Regions from separate parts of the Desulfosporomusa polytropa genome, predicted to be linked through region 2. Evidence: riboswitches for the same ligand, from Rfam matches in the RefSeq annotation. Region 2 holds a riboswitch; the other holds the start of a gene.
What was found. A riboswitch is a leader RNA that binds a small molecule or an ion and turns the genes downstream of it on or off. The one in region 2 is predicted to bind S-adenosylmethionine.
Positions count from the first base shown of each region.

Region 1: linked by a shared signal. The riboswitch ahead of metK (methionine adenosyltransferase) and the one ahead of ACZ449_RS13175 (MetQ/NlpA family ABC transporter substrate-binding protein) in region 2 are both predicted to bind S-adenosylmethionine.

Region 1 is NZ_AP042400.1:1,597,125-1,608,343, reverse strand. Features, by position in the region: gene ACZ449_RS09330 (FhaA domain-containing protein) at 1-404, opposite strand, end outside; gene rlmN (dual-specificity RNA methyltransferase RlmN) at 495-1,553, opposite strand; gene rsmB (16S rRNA (cytosine(967)-C(5))-methyltransferase RsmB) at 1,567-2,922, opposite strand; gene ACZ449_RS09315 (DUF116 domain-containing protein) at 2,919-3,719, opposite strand; gene fmt (methionyl-tRNA formyltransferase) at 3,733-4,674, opposite strand; gene def (peptide deformylase) at 4,680-5,132, opposite strand; gene priA (primosomal protein N') at 5,211-7,631, opposite strand; gene ACZ449_RS09295 (hypothetical protein) at 7,725-7,853, opposite strand; gene ACZ449_RS09290 (heavy-metal-associated domain-containing protein) at 7,868-8,095, opposite strand; gene metK (methionine adenosyltransferase) at 8,168-9,358, opposite strand; SAM riboswitch class I at 9,425-9,533, opposite strand; gene coaBC (bifunctional phosphopantothenoylcysteine decarboxylase/phosphopantothenate--cysteine ligase CoaBC) at 9,587-10,789, opposite strand; gene rpoZ (DNA-directed RNA polymerase subunit omega) at 10,799-11,005, opposite strand; gene gmk (guanylate kinase) at 11,030-11,219, opposite strand, start outside.
Region 2 is NZ_AP042400.1:2,397,542-2,408,760, reverse strand. Features, by position in the region: gene ACZ449_RS13215 (hypothetical protein) at 116-262, shown strand; gene ACZ449_RS13210 (bacteriocin) at 587-691, shown strand; gene ACZ449_RS13205 (ATP-binding protein) at 799-3,522, shown strand; gene ACZ449_RS13200 (glutamine--tRNA ligase/YqeY domain fusion protein) at 3,675-5,399, shown strand; gene ACZ449_RS13195 (YdcF family protein) at 5,475-6,227, shown strand; gene purD (phosphoribosylamine--glycine ligase) at 6,257-7,534, shown strand; gene ACZ449_RS13185 (DUF456 domain-containing protein) at 7,557-8,075, shown strand; gene ACZ449_RS13180 (TetR/AcrR family transcriptional regulator) at 8,090-8,680, shown strand; gene ACZ449_RS13175 (MetQ/NlpA family ABC transporter substrate-binding protein) at 8,760-9,581, opposite strand; SAM riboswitch class I at 9,696-9,799, opposite strand; gene ACZ449_RS13170 (YerC/YecD family TrpR-related protein) at 9,991-10,287, shown strand; gene hisZ (ATP phosphoribosyltransferase regulatory subunit) at 10,307-11,219, shown strand, end outside.

The sequences.
Region 1 (11,219 bases), 800 kb from region 2:
GTGTTTTCAGACCTGTTGACACTTTCATCGCAGGAAGTGTCAATAAAACTTGACGTAATCCTAAACGCTTGCTTAACTAACTTTTCATCAGCAAAAAGTTCAATTTGAGGTCCGCCTGCCATAGTATAGCCTTTGCGTCGGCTCTCCTCAATCAAGTAAGCTGCCAATTCACTGCATACAGATTCAGCATATGATTCTAGCTTTCCATAGTCTTCATGATTTACATATATCGCATAGTGATTAGGCACATAGACGTGGGAAACACCAACTGTACGCTCGTCTTCCATCTCCCTTGCTAATTGTTTGGCAATTTCAATAGGCTGCAAACTACTAGAAAACTGTTTGTTAAAAAAACCTTCAATATATCTTTCAAAAAAGTTTTCAATATTGCGGACAAACTTCACTTAAAACACTCCCGCTAAACTGCATAATAAATTCAGAGCTAAGAAATCAATTCTTTTTTATTATACGCGATATTGGTAGTCTAGTCAAAATCAACCATCATTGCGACATACTTTATGTCGTAGTTGTCCACAAGCAGCAGAAATATCAGTACCCATCTCTCGCCTGACAGTGACATTAAGGCGTCCTCTTTGCAATAGTTGTTCAAATTGAATAATATCACTTACTGAAGGACGTAGCAAGCCGCGTTCAGGTACCGGATTTATGGGAATTAGATTGATGTTTGCCAGTCGTCCTCTAAGAAGTGTTATTAGTTCTTTGGCATGTGACGGTTGATCATTAATGCCAGCAATTAAGGTATATTCATAGGTAACCCGTCTGCCGGTTGCAGCGGCGTAACGATCGCTAGCTGCCAAAACCTGTTCTAGAGGATAACGTTTATTAACAGGCATAAGACTGCTTCTAAGTGAATTATTAGGTGCATGTAATGAGATTGATAAGGTGATCGGTAATTTCTCACCAGTAAGCTTGTCAATTTCAGAGACAAGTCCGCAAGTCGATAGAGTAATATTACGATAACTCAAGTTTAGACAATAATCTTCATGAATAAGCCGGATAAAGCGCAAAACGTTGTCAAAGTTGGCGAACGGTTCCCCTGAACCCATAAGAACAATCGAGTCTACTTTTTGTTCTTGCTGTTGTAATAACTCAGTAATATACAATATTTGCGCCAGTATTTCACCACCGGTAAGGTTCCGCACCAAACCATTAAGTGTCGAAGCACAGAAAGTACAACCCATCGCGCAACCTACCTGGGTAGATACGCAAACACTATTACCGTAGGTGTGACGCATAAGAACAGTCTCTACGGCCATATCATCAGAAAAAGACAGTAAAAATTTGCTTGTTTTCCCATCAGCCGAATGCTGTTCTGCCTTGAGGCTAACTTGCGTAATAGTAAAACTATTATCCAAGCTAGCGCGTTGGTCTTTGGCTATGTTGGTCATAGACGCAAACTGACGTATATTATGCTTATATAACCATTCGGCAATCTGTTTGCCCCGGTAGGATTGTAACCCTAACGGTTTTATTAGTTCAGCAATCTCAGAAGCAAATAAACCGAATAAGTCTGTTTTTACGTTGGTTGTCATAGTTGTTACCGCCTTATTTTTGCCGTATCATACGGGCAATGAAGAACCCGTCTACCCCGTCGGTGTGTGGCCACAGTTGAATCATAGGTTCAGACCTTTTAGCTACAGGCAGATATTGGCCGGTAGTTTCCAGTATGAATGCAGGATTGGCCTGCAAAAAGGCATTAACAATATCCTGGTTTTCTGCAGGTTCAGTTGTGCAGGTGCTATAAACTAATACCCCACCAGGTTTTACACACTGAGCAGCACTTGCTAAGATAGCTGCCTGTAAGGTAGGCAGATCTCGCAAAATGTCCTCAGATTTGCGCCAACGGGCATCTGGTTTGCGCCGTAGTACTCCAAGACCTGAACACGGGGCATCTACAAGTACTCTATCAGCCTTGTGTGGATATATAGTACCTAGATTAACAGCATCTAGAGCCTTAGTTTCAATGTTTGTTAATGCCAAGCGCTCAGCGTTTGCGCGGGTAAGTGCTAATTTATGTTCGTAAATATCAGTAGACAAAACCTGACCGGTATTATTCATCAAGGCCGCGATATGGGTAGTTTTGCCACCGGGAGCACCACAGGCATCAATTATGAATTCGCCTGGTTGAGGATCAAGAATGTGTGCTACCAACATAGAACTTTCATCTTGTACCTGAAATAATCCTTCTTGCAGAGACTTAAGCGTACCAAGACTTGGATGTTCATGACAGACAATACCTTCCGGCGTCCAGTTTGACACTTGGCATTGTACGCCCTCTCCTGCCAAACGTTGCAGGAGTGCATCACGGTTTATTCTGATGGTATTAGTGCGAATTGAGAGCGGCGGCACTGTATTATTGGTTTGACACAATTCTTCACAAGCCGACACACCTAAACGTTTAACCCAGCGCTCGATAAGCCACTCAGGATGAAAGTATGTGAGGGCAAGATATGTAACAGGGTGTTTGTCCTTGTTTGGATAAACGATTTTTTCCGGACTGCGGGCAGCATTACGCAAAACGCCATTAACAAATTTAACTGTACCAGCATGACCATATTTTTTTGCCAATTCAACAGCCTGATTGCAGGCTGCCGATGCGGGTACTTTTTCAAGATAAAAGAGCTGGTACATTCCTAGCCGTAAAATATTTTTAATAATAGGCGCTACTTTGGCAAGTGAACGGCTCAAATAGCAACTGAGCATCCAATCCAAAGTAGCGCCAGTTTTAACAGTACCATATACGAGCTCAGTAATAAACCGCCGGTCCTGATCGGTAAGTCCTCCATTAATTGCTCGACGGTTTATCTCTTGTGCCAAGGCGATATTAGCATAGGCACCATTATTTTCGACATCATTAAGTATTTTTAGAGCAATTTCTCGAGCATTTACTTTATTAGTCATGTTAATACACCATCTTTATTTTTTCTCGAAATATCTTTGGGTAAAAAGTTTTGGATAGCTTCTTCCACTTTAGCAAGATTAACACGCGTGTTGCAACAAGGACCAAATGGCCGTTGATTGAGAACGCCAATTACCGGTAACGGAAAAACGTCCTGAATACCACTCGTAAGATCGCGTTCACAGGCAATCGCCAGCACAGCTTGTGGACGGATGGTCTTTATTACCTTGCGGGCTAGAGTACCGCCAGTTACTACTGCCAAATGAACACCATAGCTTTCGGCAAGTGTCACTAAATCACCAATCTGGCATTTGCCACAGTGGTGACAATTCGATACATTACGCGTAATTTTATACGGGCAGCTTTCCTGTTGCAAGCAGTGTGGAGTCATAATCAGCAGTTTGTCTGGTTGTACCATTATCCCTTTTTGCTTGATTAAATGGTTGCTTACTTCAATAAAGGAACGTTCAATCCGTTCCTTGCCCACATCAAACAACTTGCCAATAGAGATCGCCACTGGAAACAGCAGATTGATGGCCGACCATGCTAGACCTTGGAAAATTCCTAATGTCCTAAATCCTAAAATAGCCAGTATAATACCAATAACACCACAGGCGATCGCTAAAATAACGGTTGCTAAAAGCGTACCTAGTATCATCGGTAAATAGGTGCTGATATTACTTAAGCCTGGCATACTAACGACCCATATACCGTAACTCGAAACAGTCGCCAAGACTAAACTAATAAGAATTAGTGTTAAAAACAAACGTTTACGAGGTCTATTCATTATTTCAATCATAACTGTTACCTTCTCATTCAAACATATTGCCTGTTGTAAGGGAGTAACCACAAACAAAGTTGCTTGCCTGCATACGCCGTTTCGATTCAGGCTGTACTTCTAGCAACTCAATTGTTCCTTTGCCAGTTTCAACAACCAGCCCTTCTTGGGTTAACTGGACAACTTGTCCCGGTTGAGAGCAGGATGCTACTTCATTATATATTCTAGTCTGCCATATCTTTAGTGATTTATTTTGGTATTTGCAGTAGGCTCCCGGCCAGGGATTGAGTCCGCGTATTAAGTTATGAATAGCCACTGCCGGTTGGTGCCAGTCAATGCGTTCGGTATTGCGGCAAAGCAATTGAGCGTAAGTTGCCTCAGCGTCATTTTGCGGCTCACGCGGTGCAGTGCCATCTGCTATTTGTTGCAAGGTGCCTGCCAGTACCTCGGCACCCAGGTTTTGTAATTTATCATGAAGGCTGCCGGTGGTATCAGCTGGCAGGATTGGTATTTCGGCTTTTATGATCATATCACCTGTATCCATACCGACATCCATATACATGGTAGTAATGCCACTCATTAGTTCTCCGTTGATTATAGCCCAGTGAATGGGGGCTGAGCCGCGATATTTAGGTAAAAGTGAAGCATGCACGTTAATACAGCCATAACGTGGCAAATCTAAGAGCCTTTTGGGCAAAAACTGACCAAAAGCGATAACAATTATAACATCAGGTGTAAGGGCCGCAATCTGGTTATAAAAATCATCATTTTTAATATTGTCAGGCTGTATTATAGAAAGATTATAGTTTAAAGCCGCAACTTTAACAGGGGAATACGTCAGTTTCTGTCCGCGTCCCTTAGGTCGGTCAGGTTGAGTGATAACTGCGTCTATGGGATAACCCTCCCTAACCAACATATCTAAACAAGGTACAGCAAAATCAGGTGTTCCCATAAATACCGTACGTAATTTTTTCATGTAACCTACCCCTTGTGTATGGTTTTCGCCAGTTCAATAAACAAAATACCCTTAAGATGGTCTATTTCATGCTGAAATGCCCGTGCTAACAGACCTGAACCGTTAATCCGAATGGTTTTACCAGCTCTGTTTAGTGCTTCCACTGTTACCGTGGCATATCGTTCCACTTCACCATACATGCCAGGAACACTTAAACAGCCTTCAGTCCCCTCTTCACTGCCTTCGCAGGCAATAATTTCAGGATTAATAAGCTCGATAATACCTTCGCCAACATCAATGACGACTAGCCTTAAAGAAACACCAACCTGCGGTGCAGCTAGCCCTACGCCATCGGCAGAGTACATGGTTTCAGCCATATCATCAAGTAAGTGTTTTATTTTTCGGTCAATCTTTTCTACAGGTGCAGCAATTTCTTTCAAAACCCTGTCGCCTGCTTTTCTTATTTCCATTACTGGCATTGCGTACCTCCTTACCTTATCAGACTATCAAAAAAATTTTACCATAGATTAGCGCAGCACGAAAGTAGTTCTTCTAAACTAAAGAACATTAACAGGGTCAATATCAACAATAATATTTTTTTGGTTAGCTATGCTCATCGTGCCAATTTGTTTAGTTATTGTGGGTAAATCTTGGGTTTTAATAAGAATATTTATTCGAAAAATATCTTTAACCTTATTTACCGCAGCTGGAAACGGCCCAATAATGGAAGCATCCAGCTTTGCCAATGCCTGCGTGAGTTCGGCGGCTAACTGGTTAGCATGACGATGGACGATGGTTTCGTCACTAGCTTGTACTGTTATTTTTATCAGATTCGCAAATGGCGGGTAACCTAATTGCTGGCGAAAGACCAGCTCTTGTTGATAAAATCCCAGATAATTATGCTCTGCGCCGGCAGTAATCGCATAATGTTCTGGATTATAAGTTTGCATAACTACTCTTCCAGCTTTGCTACCACGTCCGGCTCTCCCTGCTGCTTGGGTTAACAGAGCAAAGGTTTTTTCAGCTGCCCGAAAGTCTGGTAAGTTGAGCGCTGTATCTGCTGAAATAATACCAACTGCCGTTACATTGGGGATATCATGGCCTTTAGCCACCATTTGCGTACCTAGCAGAATGTCATAGCTACCTGCAGCAAACGCAGAGAGAATCTTGTCATGAGCCAGTTTGCGACTGGTAGTATCTTGATCCATCCGGACAATTTTAGCTAAGGGGAATAACTCGTTCAGAGCCTCTTCCACCTTCTGGGTGCCAGTACCAAAATAACGGATATATCGGCTGCCGCATTCAGGACAAACATCTGGTACTTCATGCCGTTCTTGACAATAATGGCAGCGTAAAATACGGGTAGGCGCATGGTAAACAAGCGAAATATCACAATGGTTGCATTTAAGAACATAACCGCACTCACGACATAGAACAAATGTGGAATAGCCGCGACGGTTAAGCAGAATGATAGCCTGTTCCTTTTTCGCTAGGATTTCAGTCAACATGACCTGTAAAGGCAGCGAGATGACACTGCGGCGCCCCTGTGCTAGCTCTTGGCGCATATCAACAAGAGTAACTGGCGGCATTGGCGTATCATCCACCCGTTTGTTCATCGGCAGTAAGCTATGTTTTCCCTGTAATGCATCGTAATAGGTTTCAATAGCCGGTGTAGCACTACCAAGGATAACAGTAGCTCCAGCAAACCTAGCTCTAGCTGCCGCCACCTCCCGGGCATGGTAACGGGGTGTTTCCTCCTGCTTATAGGTAAACTCATGTTCTTCATCAATAATAATCAGGCCTAAATGACTAACTGGTGCAAATAATGCTGAGCGAGCGCCAATTACAATTCCGGCTTGCCCGGCCTGTAGTCGTCGCCAGGCATCATACCGCTCGCCTACCGAAAGTTTACTATGCATAACTACTACATCATCACCAAACGCCGCCTTGAAACGAGCGACAATCTGGCTTGTTAAAGCTATTTCAGGTACCAAGACGATAGCTTGACGGTCGAGACGCCGTGCTTCGGCTACTGCTTTGATATAGACCTGGGTTTTACCACTGCCGGTAACACCGTGAATCAAAAAAGATGTATAAACACCGGCATTTATAGCTGGAATAATTTGCTGTAAAGCCAGTAACTGCTCTTGGGTTAATTTCAATTCCTTAGCTGTTTGGTGACTTCCAGCATAGCTATTACGAAATATGGGCACATTGCGGGTAGTAACAAGACCTTGCTCAGCAAGTTTTTTCACAGTGGCCTGGGTAATAGAAAGACTGCGTAACTGAACTGAAGTAAGTTCTTGCGTAGCTAATAACGCCTTGAGTAAGCGGTGTTGGGCAGTTTTGCTTTTGGGCAGCGTTTCTTCCATTTGAGCAGCAAGCTCCCTGCTTACGGCCAACTTAATAATCATTGTTGAAGTGGCCCTACCACGCTTGCTGACAGTATCAGCAGCTACAATTAGCTTATGCTGTAAAAAGAATTTTATCATATCATCTATACAGGTGAATCGTCTAGTAAGGTCGTTCAGCGTGACCGGACCATGTTCATAGATATAAGTGAGCATCAAGTGGTATTCTTTTGGTTTATTGCATAGTAAAGCTGCGGGATACTCCCCATCAAGCACAAGCGGTGCCTGATAAGCTTTTTGAGTTTTAATGCCTGATTGACCAGGAATAAACAGCCGCATTGCTTCAGCTAAAGAGCATAGGTAATAGTTACTTAGCCATTTGGCAGTTTCTAACATATTATTATCAAACCATGGATAATCATCTAGAACATCAAGAATGGACTTTAAGTCTGGGATATTTTCCTCCTCTAAGCCGACAATAAAGCCCTCTATCTTCCTATTACCAAATGGCACAAGCACACGCCAGCCTATAGCCACAAATGATAAATGGGCGGGAATAAGATAAGAAAAGGGTTTATTAATGCTGCGGGTGGGAATATTTACAATTATTTGAGCGGTATTTGACATTTTTTCACCTAAAGTTCATTTCTTATTTAGATAAAGAGAAGAGGACTTGTTCAGTCCCCTTTTTAACTAAAAGTATATATTCGCTTTTAACTATCAAATACCTGCTACCGGTTTTTCCTGGTAATGAGCGGCCATTTCCCAATCAAGCCCGGTGTCCATCGGCAAACGTTTAAAAAAACGTTTAATCCGGCGTCTTCTTAGCGGAGAAAAATGAAGTTTCATTTGGTTACTTACTCCTATTCTTGAACTGAATAGCCAAGTGATTGTAATGTCTCTTCAATATATCCGCTAGAATTTACAGTTTCATCGTGGCTAACCACAACTTGCTGGGAAGCCATGTCCACCTTAACTGAGGAAACACCATAAAGGTGGGATAACGTATGTTCAATACGATCCCGGCAGTGGTCACCTTTAAGACCGCCAACGTGGTAAACAGATTCTGTAATATTTTTTTGAGCAGCCAATGAAATACCTCCTTTAAACTGAATTGAATGTCCAGCAATATTAGTATTACCATTGACCATTAATTAATAAGTTTAGATATTGGCCTCTTTGCGAAGAAGTTCGGCTTTATCAATGTGTTCCCAAGGCAAATCTACATCAGTACGACCAAAGTGGCCATAGGCAGCAGTCTGACGATAAAGAGGACGTCTAAGATCAAGCGACTTAATTATACCCGCAGGTCGTAAGTCAAAATGCTTGTTGATAAGTGCAACAATTTTATCTTCTGGAATTTTACCAGTCCCAAAAGTTTCCACCATAACAGATACTGGACGAGCGATGCCAATGGCATAGGCCAATTGAATTTCGCATTTGTCGGCTAGTCCTGCAGCAACTACATTTTTAGCAACATAGCGGGCCGCATAAGCACCAGACCGGTCAACTTTTGTGGGATCTTTACCGGAAAAAGCACCGCCGCCATGCCGAGCCATACCGCCATAGGTATCAACTATTATTTTACGTCCGGTTAAGCCTGAATCGCCTTGCGGGCCACCCACGACAAATCGACCGGTTGGGTTAATATAGTATTTGGTTTTGGCATCTAATAGCTCTTGGGGAACTATGGGATTTATTACGTTAGCTATAAGGTCTTTTTCAATAGTTTCCCGATCAACGTCAGGACTATGCTGAGTTGAAATTACGATGGTATCAACCCGTACCGGTTTGCCATCTTCATATTCAACAGTGACCTGAGTTTTACCATCTGGGCGCAGATAACTCAGATCGCCATTTTTACGAACTTCGGACAATCGACGTGCCATTTTATGTGCTAAGGCGATTGGCAACGGCATAAATTCCGGGGTTTCGTTAGTAGCGTAACCGAACATCATGCCTTGGTCACCGGCGCCAATAGCATCAATGGCATCCATGTCACCCTGCTTGGCTTCAAGCGCCTTGTCTACACCCAAAGCAATATCAACCGATTGTTCGTCAATAGATAGTAAGACACCGCAGGTTTCGCCATCAAAACCATACTTGGCACGCGTGTAACCAATACTTTTAATAGTTTCACGCACAATTTTGGGAATGTCAACATAGCACTTAGTGCTGATCTCACCTACTACATGTACAATACCAGTAGTAACTAATGTTTCACAGGCTACTCGGGCCTCAGGATCTTGAGCTATAATAGCGTCAAGCACACTGTCGGAAATTTGGTCAGCAATCTTATCCGGATGGCCTTCAGTTACAGACTCTGATGTAAACAGCACACGTTTTGTTGCCATAAATATAATCCCTCCTAACTAGTTACTAAAAAAAGAAACTCCCACAAAGGGAGGTGTGATTTTTCACTCCCATCTCGCGGTTTACCGCCGGAATTGGCACCGTTTTTAGCATAAATATGCTAAATGGTTGCCGCGGTTTCATCGGGCCAGTCCCTCCACCAACTCTTGATGAGTATAGTATATGCAATTGTCACATCAAAGAAATTTTAAACTAAATATAAAAAAAAATCAAGTAGATTTTGTCAGCATTTTGTCAATTTTGTCTATAAGAATTTCTGCTATTTGCTGTTTGCTAAGCTGCGGTAGTTCTTCTATATCACCGTTTTTATGTATAATTTTTACAATGTTGGTATCAATATTGAAACCAGCTCCAGGGAGGGTCACATCATTAGCAACAATCATGTCAAGATTTTTCTTGGTTAATTTCTCCTGGGCGTGAGTCATAAGGTCTTCGGTTTCAGCAGCAAAGCCAATTAATAATTGCTGTTTTTTCTTTTGCCCCAACTCAAATAAAATATCTGGATTTCTAACGAGATTAATGGTTAAGGTATCCCCTGTCTTCTTGATTTTTTGTTCAGCTACCATTTCAGGTCGGTAATCTGCAACAGCTGCAGCTTTGATTACAATATCGACAGTATCAAATTCGTCAAGAACAGCAGCCTGCATTTGAGCCGCTGTTTCTACTCGTTTAATAGTTACCCCCAGTGGAGTTGGTAGGCTTGATGGACCAGAAACAAGTATGACTTCAGCGCCCCGTCTAGCTGCTACCCCGGCAAGAGCGTATCCCATCTTACCGCTCGAACGGTTACCAATATATCTGACAGGGTCAATGGCCTCACGCGTACCGGCCGCTGTAATCAATATACGTTTGCCTTGCAAATCTCGGCAGTTTTGCAACAAAGCAATAACTTTATCGACGATTACTAACGGTTCTGGTAAACGGCCTGGTCCCTCAACACCACATGCCAATAAGCCGACAGCAGGTTCTATAATATGATAACCTAACCCTGCCAATTTGGTTAAGTTCTGCTGAGTAACCGGGTTGAGATACATATTGGTATTCATAGCCGGTGCTACTATTATTGGGGCTTTTGTAGCCATAATGGTAGTGGTAAGCATATCATCAGCAATACCATTGGCTATTTTCCCAATAATATTGGCGGTAGCAGGTACAACAAGAAACACATCCGCCCAGTTAGCTAAGGCAATGTGCTGCACGTTCCAAGTTTTGGGCTCTTCCCACATATCAGTTACTACCGGATTACCGCTAAGTTCACGAAAAGTTAACGGTGTGACAAACTCTGTGGCCGCTTTGGTCATGATAACGTTGACGTTACAACCCGCTCTTTTCAAACGGCTGACAACCTCAACTGCCTTGTAGGCTGCGATTCCACCACTAACTCCCATAACAATGTTTTGACCTAAAGACATCATTGACTCCTATTTAATACCAGTTTTAGTGCGTTCATAGGTGATTTTCCCTCGAGCAACTTCTTCTAGCGCAATTGTCACTGGTTTGTTGGATTTGCATTCAATAAGCGGCTGCTGTCCATCCATAATTTCACGCGCCCGTTTAGCGGCTAATACTACCAATGTGTATTTACTGTCAACCTTTTTTACCAAAGAATCTAGCGACGGATTTATCATAGCGTTTCCCCTAACTTATTATTATTATAGTGTTGAGACCTCATTGCCAACACAACCAGCACTATAGAGATTATCAATTAATGCGGTGTTGCGTTCTGCCCTTAGTTTTTCAGCGGCAATAATGATCTCCACTTTTTGGACAGCTGCCGCTACTTGATCATTCATTACAATATAGTGATAGTTCTGTGCCAAAGAGAGCTCACCACTAGCACAT
Region 2 (11,219 bases):
TGGGCTTTTTATTTTAACGAAATATTAATAAACCTCTAACCAATCACCAATATTTATGTTGTATTATAAAGTTAAATACTTAGTGCTTTCCATATTTTATAAGGCGGTGTTGGCTATGGAGAATGTATCAGATGATTTAAACATAAATTTGACCGAGGAAGAATTGCGGGAATTGTTAGATGGCTTACCCGATATTCTTAGAGAATTAGAAGCATGGGCAGCAGCCGAAGAAAAGTTAACCCAAATCAATTGCTATAGCTAGGAAGAGATACCTTCGTGCAGGTTGGGTGCTTTGGAATTTGAGGTAAATATATCAATCATTACCTGCGCAATACTCACAGTAGTAGTCGAGTGAGCCGTATCCTCCGGGGTGCGGCTTTTCCCAATATATCCCCTCTTTACGCCTACATAGCAGTGCTAGGTATAATGATAATATCTTACCTAATAGTGGTGGTAGCAATGATGTTAAAGATATTTCTATTAATATAAGACAAAGCCGTCCTACATGGGCAGCTATATTTTTAATCAATCTTTAAGTTACCTCCTGCAATATTATGGTATAATTTACTTAAAAAATAGGAGGCAGTTGAAATCATCCAGTATTCAAACTGATACAAAAGAACTTACCAACAAAGAACTGGATAAAGTATCGGGTGGGGCTGTTATGCGTTTTTACAGCAATTGGCGATAAAATATAGATGCACCTTATTTTTTGTTTGCAGCAAATGTTGGTACTACAAGCGGGGATGCGTGTGTGGTGCCGTTTTTTTATTTCTTTGTAGGGAGTTGTATACATAAATGGTTAAAGAGGTAGACAGGCGACCAAATCCAGAAGAGTTGTTGCAAAAAATCCATAAAGAAAATAGAGGAAAGTTAACCGTTTTTCTGGGAGCGGCCGCTGGGGTCGGTAAAACATATACCATGTTGGAAACGGCTCATGACCGGTTGACCGAAGGGGTCAGAGTTGTGATTGGCTGGGTGGAGACACATGGTAGGGCGGAAACTGAGAAAATGGTGGACGGGTTGCCAAAAATTGCCCCGAAAGTTCTGGAATATCGGGGTAAGAATTTACTGGAAATGGATATTGATGCAATCCTGGTGCAGAAACCAGAATTGGTTTTGGTGGATGAACTGGCACATACCAATGTTGGCGGCTCTCGCCATATTAGGCGGTTTCAGGATGTGGAGGAATTATTAAATGGCGGGATTGATGTATATACTACCCTGAATATTCAGCATATTGAAAGCCTGAATGATGTGGTTGCACAAATTACAGGTGTTGTTGTCCGGGAAACGGTGCCTGATTCGTTTATCGAGCAGGCGGACAACATTCAATTGATCGATATACCGCCGGAAGATTTGATTAAACGCCTGAAAGATGGCAAAGTATATGTTTCCGGTCAGGCCGAACAGGCACTGAAAAAATTCTTTCGTCCAGGCAATATCAATGCTTTGCGGGAATTGGCCCTGCGGTTTACGGCCGGCAGGGTTGACCAAGATATGGCAGAATATATGCGGTTACATCAGATTGACGGCCCCTGGCCGGCTGCCGGGCGGGTGATGGTATGTGTCAGTGCCAGTCCGTTTTCGGCCCACCTCATCCGGGCGGCTCACCAGTTGGCGAAAGGGTTGCGGGCTGATCTTCTGGCAGTCTATGTGGAAACTCAGGTGCGTCGTTTTCCCATGGGAGAAAAGGAACGGGATCGAGTTTGGCGCAATTTGCAACTGGCGGAAGAACTGGGTGGTAAAATCGTAACTGTGACCGGAACTGATATTGTTCAGGAAATGTTGGTGGTTGCACGAAACGAAAATGTAACTGCCATGGTCATCGGCAAACCGCGCCATAGTCGTTGGCGGGAATTTTGGCAAGGTTCACTGGTGGATAAGTTGATTCGGCGCAGTGACGGCATCAATGTATATGTTATTCAAGGAACTGCCGAAAAGGAAGAACGTTCCAGCATCAGTACGGCTCTGCCAGATGCACCGACGGTGCCTTGGCTGTTTATTGCCGGGGGGTTATTAATGACGGCAGCGGTAACGGTAGTGAGCTGGCTGGGGCAGGAACAATTAGAACAGGTTAATATTGCTTTGCTGTATTTGCTGCCGGTATTGTTTAGTGCCGTATGGTGGGGGCGGTGGCCATCCTATGTAACCGCTGTGGTTGGTGTTTTGACTTTTGATTTTTTATTTACGCCGCCAGTTATGACATTTGCAGTGAGTGATATCCGTTATCTATGGAGTTTTATAATTTTCCTTGTTGTTTCTTTTTCGATTGGTAGGCGGACAGAATTGCTGCGGAAAGAGGTTCAGCTGGCGCGGCAAAGGGAAACCAGTGTTCGTACGTTATATGATTTTAGCCGTCAAATTGCTGCTGTTATTGATTTAAATCAGATTGCTTGGAATTTTGTTAAGCATACCGGAGTGGCGATTGGCCGTAATACGGTTATGTTGCTGCCAGACAATAATAGGAAACTTGTGCTGGCTGGCAAGTATGATGTCGGTGTACCAGAATCTCATGGCGATCAGGTTGTTTTGCCAGCGGCGGAATATGCGGTGGCCAGCTGGGTGTTTGTCAATGGCCAGGTTGCAGGACGATCAACGGAGACATTGCCTGGTGCGGATTTTTTATTCATACCGTTGATTGCTGATAGTCGGACGGTTGGCGTATTTGGTATTTGCCTTGGTCAGCAAAAAATTACGCAGGAAGAACGGCAGCTCATTTTTGCCTGGGTAGGTTTGGCTGCTATTGCCGTGGAACGGGTGAAACTAACCGAAACTGCCCGCCAGGCAGCATTGTTAAAAGAGTCCGATCAATTGCGAACAGCTCTGCTTAATTCTGTTTCCCATGAACTTAGGACGCCATTGGCGGCGATTATTGCAGCTGTTTCTACATTGCTGGACGCCAGCGTTCAATATAGCGCCGATATTCAGCGGGATCTATTAGAGACTGTACAGGATGGGGCCAACCGCATGGAACGGGTAGTGGCCAATCTGTTGGATACTGCCCGTCTCGAAAGCGGGATGCTCCGATTGAAAACAGATTGGTGTGATGTCGAAGATATTGTTGGCACTGCTATCCGCCGCATGGGCGACACAACGCGAAAGTATATATTGCAAACAAGGTTATCATCCGGACTGCCGCTACTGCGAGCAGATTGCGTGTTATTAGAACATGTCTTGGCTAACTTGCTGGATAACGCATTTAAATATGCACCTCCTGGCAGTGAGATCATCATTGCCGCCGAGCAATGTGGATCGGAAATTGTCGTATCGGTGCAAGATACAGGTTCTGGTATACCGACGGAAGATGTTTCGAAAATCTTTGAAAAATTTTACCGGGCTCGTCACCAGACGATAAAGGTTGCCGGTACAGGGTTGGGATTGTCCATTTGCAAGAGCATCGTGGAAGCCCATGGCGGGCGAATTTGGGCGAAGAATTGTCCGGGCGGGGGAGCAATTGTTTATTTTACTATTCCTGCTCCGGATGATAGTACAAGGATTTCTGTAAAGGTAGTTGAGTGAAATGACAGAAAAAGCTACAAAAACCACCTGCTGATTTTCAGTTAGGTGGTTTTTTAAAAAAAATTGTCTGAAATACGCTTACTTGCTTTTGGAAAAGACAGGAATGTTGTATAATATAACGATATAAAGTGGACACCTTAAGGAGGATTTGCATGAATACTGAAATTGAAGCAAAGGATAAAGAGCCAGGAGCTAATCCTGCTATGCCTGCTAATTTCATTGAGGTTATCATCAATGAAGATATAAAGACAGGGAAATATGGCAATCGGGTACATACTCGTTTTCCTCCAGAGCCCAACGGTTATTTGCATATCGGTCATGCCAAGGCAATTTGTTTAAATTTTGGTTTGGCGCATAAATATGGCGGCCAATGTAACCTGCGGTTTGATGACACCAATCCAACTAAAGAGGATGTTGAGTATGTGGACTCCATTCAGGAAGATGTAAAATGGCTGGGGTTTGATTGGGATGACCGCAAATATTATGCCTCAGATTATTTCGAAAAAATATATGAGTTGACTGTCGAGCTTATCAAAAAAGGTAAAGCCTATGTTTGTGATTTGACTGCAGAAGAAACTCGTCAATACCGGGGTACGCTGACAGAACCAGGAAAAGAGAGTCCCTATAGGAACCGTACAGTTGAAGAAAACCTTACGCTCTTTGAAAAAATGCGTGCAGGCGAATTTCCCGAAGGTAGTCGGGTATTGCGTGCAAAAATCGACATGGCTTCTCCGAACCTGAATATGCGTGATCCTGTTTTATACCGTATTGTACGCACAAAGCACCATCGTACAGGCGATACTTGGTGTATCTATCCCATGTATGATTATGCTCACCCGATTTCTGATTCCATTGAAAATATAACGCACTCCATTTGTACACTTGAATTCGAAGACCACCGGCCCCTGTATGACTGGACACTGGCATCGTTAGGTATTTACCAAAGCCAGCAGATCGAGTTTGCTCGTTTGAATCTAACGAACACCATCATGAGTAAACGTTATCTGCGCCGATTGGTAGAAGAAGGTTATGTTAGTGGCTGGGATGATCCCCGGATGCCGACAATCTCAGGTCTAAGAAGGCGAGGCTTTACCCCTGAATCTATCCGCGATTTTTGTGATCGCATTGGTGTGGCCAAAAGTAACAGTCTTGTGGATGTTGCTATGCTGGAACACTGTATTAGAGAAGACCTGAATATGAAAGCACCACGGGTGATGGGGGTGCTTAAGCCCCTAAAAGTGATTATTGACAACTACCCGGCAGACCAGGTAGAAGAATTAGTGTCAGAAAATAATCCGGAAAATCCTGAGATGGGATCACGGACAATGCCATTTTCCCGAGAAATATATATTGAGCAAGATGATTTCATGGAAGATCCACCCAAAAAATTCTTCCGTTTGGCTCCAGGCAAGGAAGTTCGCTTGAAACAGGCCTACATAATCAAGTGTGAGCAGGTAGTCAAAGATGAACAAACTGGCGAGATCGTAGAACTACACTGTTCTTATGATCCCGATACTAAGAGTGGCAGCGGGATTGACGCCGGTCGTAAGGTTAAGGGTGTGCTGCACTGGGTATCAGCTGCTCAGGCAGTAAAAGCCGAGGTGCGTATCTATGATTATTTGTTACTTGACAGTCAAGACAATGAAGAAGCAGAAGGGGTTACTAAGGATTTTGTGGATACCCTCAACCCGAACTCATTAGAAGTCTTGTCGAACTGTTTACTTGAGCCCAGCATCAAAACGGCTGAAGTGGGTAATAAATTTCAGTTTATGCGGAATGGCTATTTTTCCCTTGACCGCGAATCTACACCGCAAACGCTGGTATTTAACCGTATCGTGTCCCTGAAGGATTCTTGGGCTAAACAAGGAAACAAATAGCAGTGGAAAGACTTTTGTCTGCAGTAATGTTGGCAAAAGTCTTTCTGCAACATTTGAGAGACGGGGTAGTAGTACGTGTTGGTTTTGATAAAGTTTTTGTACATAACTTTTTTGTTGCCGCCAGGCTTGTTTATTGTTGCGTTAGCTGGTTGTTGTGTATGGCTGGTTAAGCACAAACAACGGGGTGTAGGGGTGCTGGCAATGATAACGGCGCTATTGTATCTCATATCCACTCCTTTGGTGGGAGACTGCTTGATGCGCTCTCTAGAGAGCCGTTACCAGCCGCCAGCAACGGTCAGTGGTGATGTTATTATTATGCTGGGAGGCGGAGCAACAGCAGACACACCCAATGTCCATGGCAAAGGTCATCTGATGGGTTCTGCTGCCAACCGTTTGCTGACAGCAGCTCAGCTATACCATATTACTGGCGCGCCAATCATCATTTCCGGTGGGCAGGTATTTGCCAATACTGGCAAAGAGGCGGAGATTGCACGCCATATCCTGCTGGGGCTAGGTATTCCGGATGAGAAGATTATTGTGGAAGGGCAGAGCCTTAATACTACCGACAATGCTAAATTCAGCAAGCAGATTGTAGCGGAACGGGATTTTACACGTCCTATTTTAGTGACTTCGGCTTTTCACATGGTACGGTCGGTGGGGCAGTTTTCCAAATATAATATGACGGTATTGCCCTATCCTACCGACTACCAAACCAATACTCATTTTATTTTTGAGTGGCACCAGTTGTGGCCTCGGGCTGACGCTTTCTATAATAGTCAGTTAGCCATTAAAGAATATCTTGGTTTGCTGGCAATACGCTGGTTTTAATGGGATTGTATACACGAAGGAGTGGTAATTTGAAAATTTTATTGATCGGTGGCGGTGGGCGTGAGCATGCTCTGGCTTGGAAATTGGCGCAAAGCCCCCGGGTAGAAAAAATATACTGTGTTCCGGGAAACCCCGGAATTGCGACTGTGGCTGAGTGCGTGGCTATTGATATAACAGATAATGAGGCTTTGGGTAAGTTTGCTCTCGAACATAGTATTGGGTTGACTGTTGTTGGACCTGAGCTGCCGTTGACCAATGGTCTTGCCGATCATTTTGCGGCGCTTAATCTAAAAGTTTTCGGTCCTTCCCAAAAGGCCGCGCAGCTAGAGGGTTCTAAGGCTTTTGCCAAAGAGATTATGCATAAGTATCATATTCCGACAGCGGCATCGGCTGCCTTTACGGAACTTGACAGTGCACTGGCCTACATAAAAGAACAAGGCGCACCGATTGTGGTAAAAGCTGATGGACTGGCCGCCGGTAAAGGTGTCGTTGTGGCTATGACGGTAGCTGAGGCTGTTGATGCCGTTACGATGATGATGCGGGATAAGGCTTTTGGTAGTGCTGGCAATCTGGTGGTTATTGAGGAATATCTGGAGGGGGAAGAAGCTTCCTTGCTGGCCTTTACTGATGGCATTACTGTGGTACCCATGGTTGCGGCCCAGGATCATAAACGGATATTTGACAATGACCAGGGACCCAACACTGGTGGGATGGGGACATATGCCCCGGCTCCGGTTGTTACTCCGGCTGTGTGGGAACAAGTACGGCGTGAAGTCTTGCAGCCGGTTGTTGATGCTATGCGGCAAGAAGGCATCATTTATAAAGGATGTTTATATGCCGGGTTGATGATTACGGCTCAGGGGCCAAAGGTTATTGAATTTAATGCCCGCTTTGGTGATCCCGAAACCCAGGTCGTATTACCACTTTTAGTCAGCGATTTGGTGGATATTATGGAAGCCTGTGCTGACGGACGACTGGCTGATATAACCATCGAATGGGATGATAAGGCTGCTGTTTGTGTTGTGCTGGCCGCTGGCGGTTATCCCGGGAGTTACAACAAAGGGGATACTATTACCGGCCTTGATCAAGCTGAGTCGCAAGGGGCTATGGTATTTCATGCCGGTACAGGATCGAAGAACGGCCAGGTTGTCACCCAGGGTGGTCGGGTGCTAGGTGTCACGGCAGTAGCCAATAATCTTCGGGAAGCCGTAGATAAGGTTTATCAAGCTGTGCCAGCGATACACTTCGATGGTATGCAGTACCGTAAAGATATTGCTCATCGGGCGTTTAATCGCAGCGACAGGTGAGCACGTTGAAGAGGTGTGCACTTTGGATGCAGGTTTAACAGCCAGTAATCTACTAGTCATTGTGGTTACCATTGTTGGTATTGGTCTGACAGCTATTGGTTTACCTGGCAATTGGTTGATATTTTTTACTGCTTTGGGCTATGGCTATTTGGAAAACTTCTCTCATATAAGCAGTACGGTGCTGCTTATGCTTTTTGGCGCTTTGTTAAGCGGGGAACTGGCCGAATTTGTGGCTGGGTCATTGGGAGCTACAAAGGAAAACGCCTCACGCACGGCCATTCTAGCAGCTTTTATTGGCGGTATCGCTGGCGGAATAATCGGTACAGGGTTCATGCCTGGACTGGGTTCCATTGCTGGGGCGCTCGGCGGATCTTTTGCCGCCGGCTATGTAGCAGAGTATGTGGCTACCGGAAACAGAGAAAAAGCAGCCAGAGTAGCCAAAAGTATTGTTATTGGCCAGGCATTAGGGCTAATCTTTAAACTAGCTATAGCCATAGGGATGGTAGCGTTTATTATCTCTCAGTTAACGTGGTCCGGGTGATTGGAGGAAGTACGATGAAACGTCAGAAAATATTGGATGCTGCCTATACTGTTTTCTCCCGCAAAGGGTATCACCGTGCCACAGTTGATGAAATTATTGCTCTGGCTGACACCGGTAAGGGCACAGTATATAAGTATTTTGTCAATAAAGAACAACTCTTTTATACCCTTATAAAGGAACGCAGTGCTAATTTTGAAATCGAACTTGGACAAATAGCAGCGCTTACTGAGACTCCGTTAAACAAAGTAACAAAGGCTATTAAGGTATTTTTAGAATTTTATATTGCTAATGGTGACTTGTGGCGAGTGCTTATGCACGAGATGCGAGGCTTAGGCCATGAAGAACCGTCAAGTTTTACTGCTGCCCAGCGTGAAAAGTATCGCGAAATATTTATTCATACCATCGGGATATTACAAACTATCTTACAAGAAGGTATTGAGCAGGGAAGTATCCGTAATTGTGATATACATAAAGCTGCTCATGGTTTATTCAGCGTCATTGTTATGACAGTATTCCAGGGTTTTGTTGAGGATAACAGTGACTCCCTTGATAAGGCAGCTAACGGTATTGCTGATGTCTTCCTTTATGGCGTTGTTGCGCGCTAAAAAAGGGCTGTGGAAAAACTTATAATAAGTTATCCACAGCCCTGCTTGCTTAGATCGTACATAGCCTCTTTTGAAAGAATTAAAATGCTGGTACAATGGCACCTTGATATTTTTCATTAATAAACTTCTTAACTTCTTCAGATGTTAAGGCTTTAGTTAATTTTTGGATTTCAGGACGGTTTTCATCGCCTTTGCGGACAGTAAGGATATTAACATAGGGAGAGTCCTTTTGTTCAATAAACAGAGCATCTTTACTGGGGACAAGCTTAGCTTCTAGTGCATAGTTAGTATTAATGACGGCTAAAGTAAGATCATCAAGTGAACGAGGTAGTTGCGCAGCTTCAAGCTCGCGGATTTTTACATTTTTGGGATTATCGGTGATATCGCTAATAGTAGCAGTAACACCTGCACCATCTTTGAGTTTAATAATGCCGGCTTTGGCTAGCAGGGCTAGTGCACGGCCGCCGTTGGTGGGATCATTGGGGATGCCGATTGCTGCACCGGTTTGCAGGTCATTCAGGTTCTTGACTTTCTTGGAGTAGATACCCATCGGTTCAATATGTACGGCAGCGGTGTAGGTCAGATCAAGCTTGCGTTCAGCGCTGAATTTGGTCAGATAGGGGATGTGCTGGAAGAAGTTAGCGTCTAGTTCTTTTTCAGCCACAGCCATGTTGGGACGGACATAGTCGCTCATCTCGACAATAACCAGGTTGATGCCTTCTTTTTCAAGCAGTGGTTTGACAACATTGAGAATTTCAGCATGCGGTACGGCAGTTGCGCCAACTTTAATGGTTTTCTTATCTGCGGCTGACGGAGCAGGGGTGCTCTTGCTGCCACAACCAGCGATAAAGGTAGAAAAGGCTAATAATGCAATCATTACTAACAGGGTAAACTTTTTCATAGAATAATTCCTCCTAATACTTATCTCTAATCTCTAATAATAATGACTAGATGATCCTCCTTTCGTGAAAAGTAGTAAGCCTCTTCGGCAGTCCGAAGAGGCTTGTTGTCCAGTTCTTCATCTGCCAGGAGGTAATCCTGTGGAATTGGCACCGTTCGCAAATACGATGGTTGCCGCGGCGTCATTGGGCCATTCCCTCAGCCAGCTCTTGATGAACAATATTTAATTTTATGAATTTTATATTAACATGACTACGAAAGACTGTCAACAGAAAAAGTGGTGTAAAAAAACGGGAATTTTACAAAAGACGTTTTAATTAAATAAAGATGGAAAGTATTAAAGAAGGAAAATCCGGGAAAATAGCGAATAAATATAAAAATAGCAAGTACTTATAGGGAGGCTAGTAGTTATGCCTGCAAATCCTAAATTAAAAGATAGGCTTACCGATCAGTTGTTTAGAGGGATTTTATCGCTAAACAGTGAGGAGGAATGTTATCAATTTTTTGAAGACGTATGCACAATTGGGGAACTTAAAGCTATGGCTCAGCGGCTGGAAGTGGCGCGACTGTTAAAAGCAGGCGTTATTTATGATGATATTGTTGCTGCAACCGGTGCGAGTACAGCAACAATCAGCAGAGTTAAGCGTTGTCTGTATTATGGTGCCGATGGCTATAAAATGGTGTTGGATAAAGTAGATAACAGCTGATTAGAATGGAGTGTACACAATGAACAGGAATAATTTTGTGCCGCAAATTCCTTATGGAACACGTGATCTGCTGCCGCGAGAAGCAAAACAAAAACGCATTGTGGAAGGAGCTCTTGCTGAGCTGTTTTCCTGTTGGGGTTATGATGAAGTGGTGACGCCAACTTTTGAATATATGGAAACTATAACACTAGGTACAGGCAACGCTATCCAGGAGCATGTGTTTAAATTTTTTGATAAGAATAATCGTACGTTAGCGCTGCGTCCTGATATGACAACACCCATTGCGCGGGTAGCTGCGACAAGATTTAAAGAAAGGCCGCTGCCGCTCAGATTATTTTATCTTACTAATGTATTTCGGCATGAGCAAGCGCAAGCTGGACGACAGTGTGAATTTTACCAGGCAGGGATTGAACTTTTAGGAGCCCCGGGGCCAGCAGCTGATGCGGAGATTATCGCATTGGCGGTTGAAGCCATGCTGGAGGCCGGTTTAACCAATTTTCAGATTGGTTTAGGCCAAGTTGCTTTCATTAACGGCCTTATGGACGAGAGTGGCTTAAGTCCGCAGGAGCAGCAAAAAGTAAAATATGCTATGGTTACCCGTGATTTGGTGGGATTGGGTGAGGTTTTGGCCCAAAGCGGTATTAGTCAGGCAGCCAGGGAACTATTGCAACAAATTCCCCTCTTACATGGGCGAGAGGATATGCTTAATACTGCTTACCGACTTGTTGCTAACGAACGAAGCCGCTCTGCACTTGATAATCTGGCTGACATTCATAAGCTTTTAGCAGGCTATGGCGTTGACCGGTATGTCAACTTTGACTTGGGCATCATTCGCGATTTTGATTATTATACTGGTATGGTCTTTGAGGGCTATACACCAGGTTTGGGCTTTCCCCTATGCGGCGGTGGTCGTTATGATACCATGTTGGCTT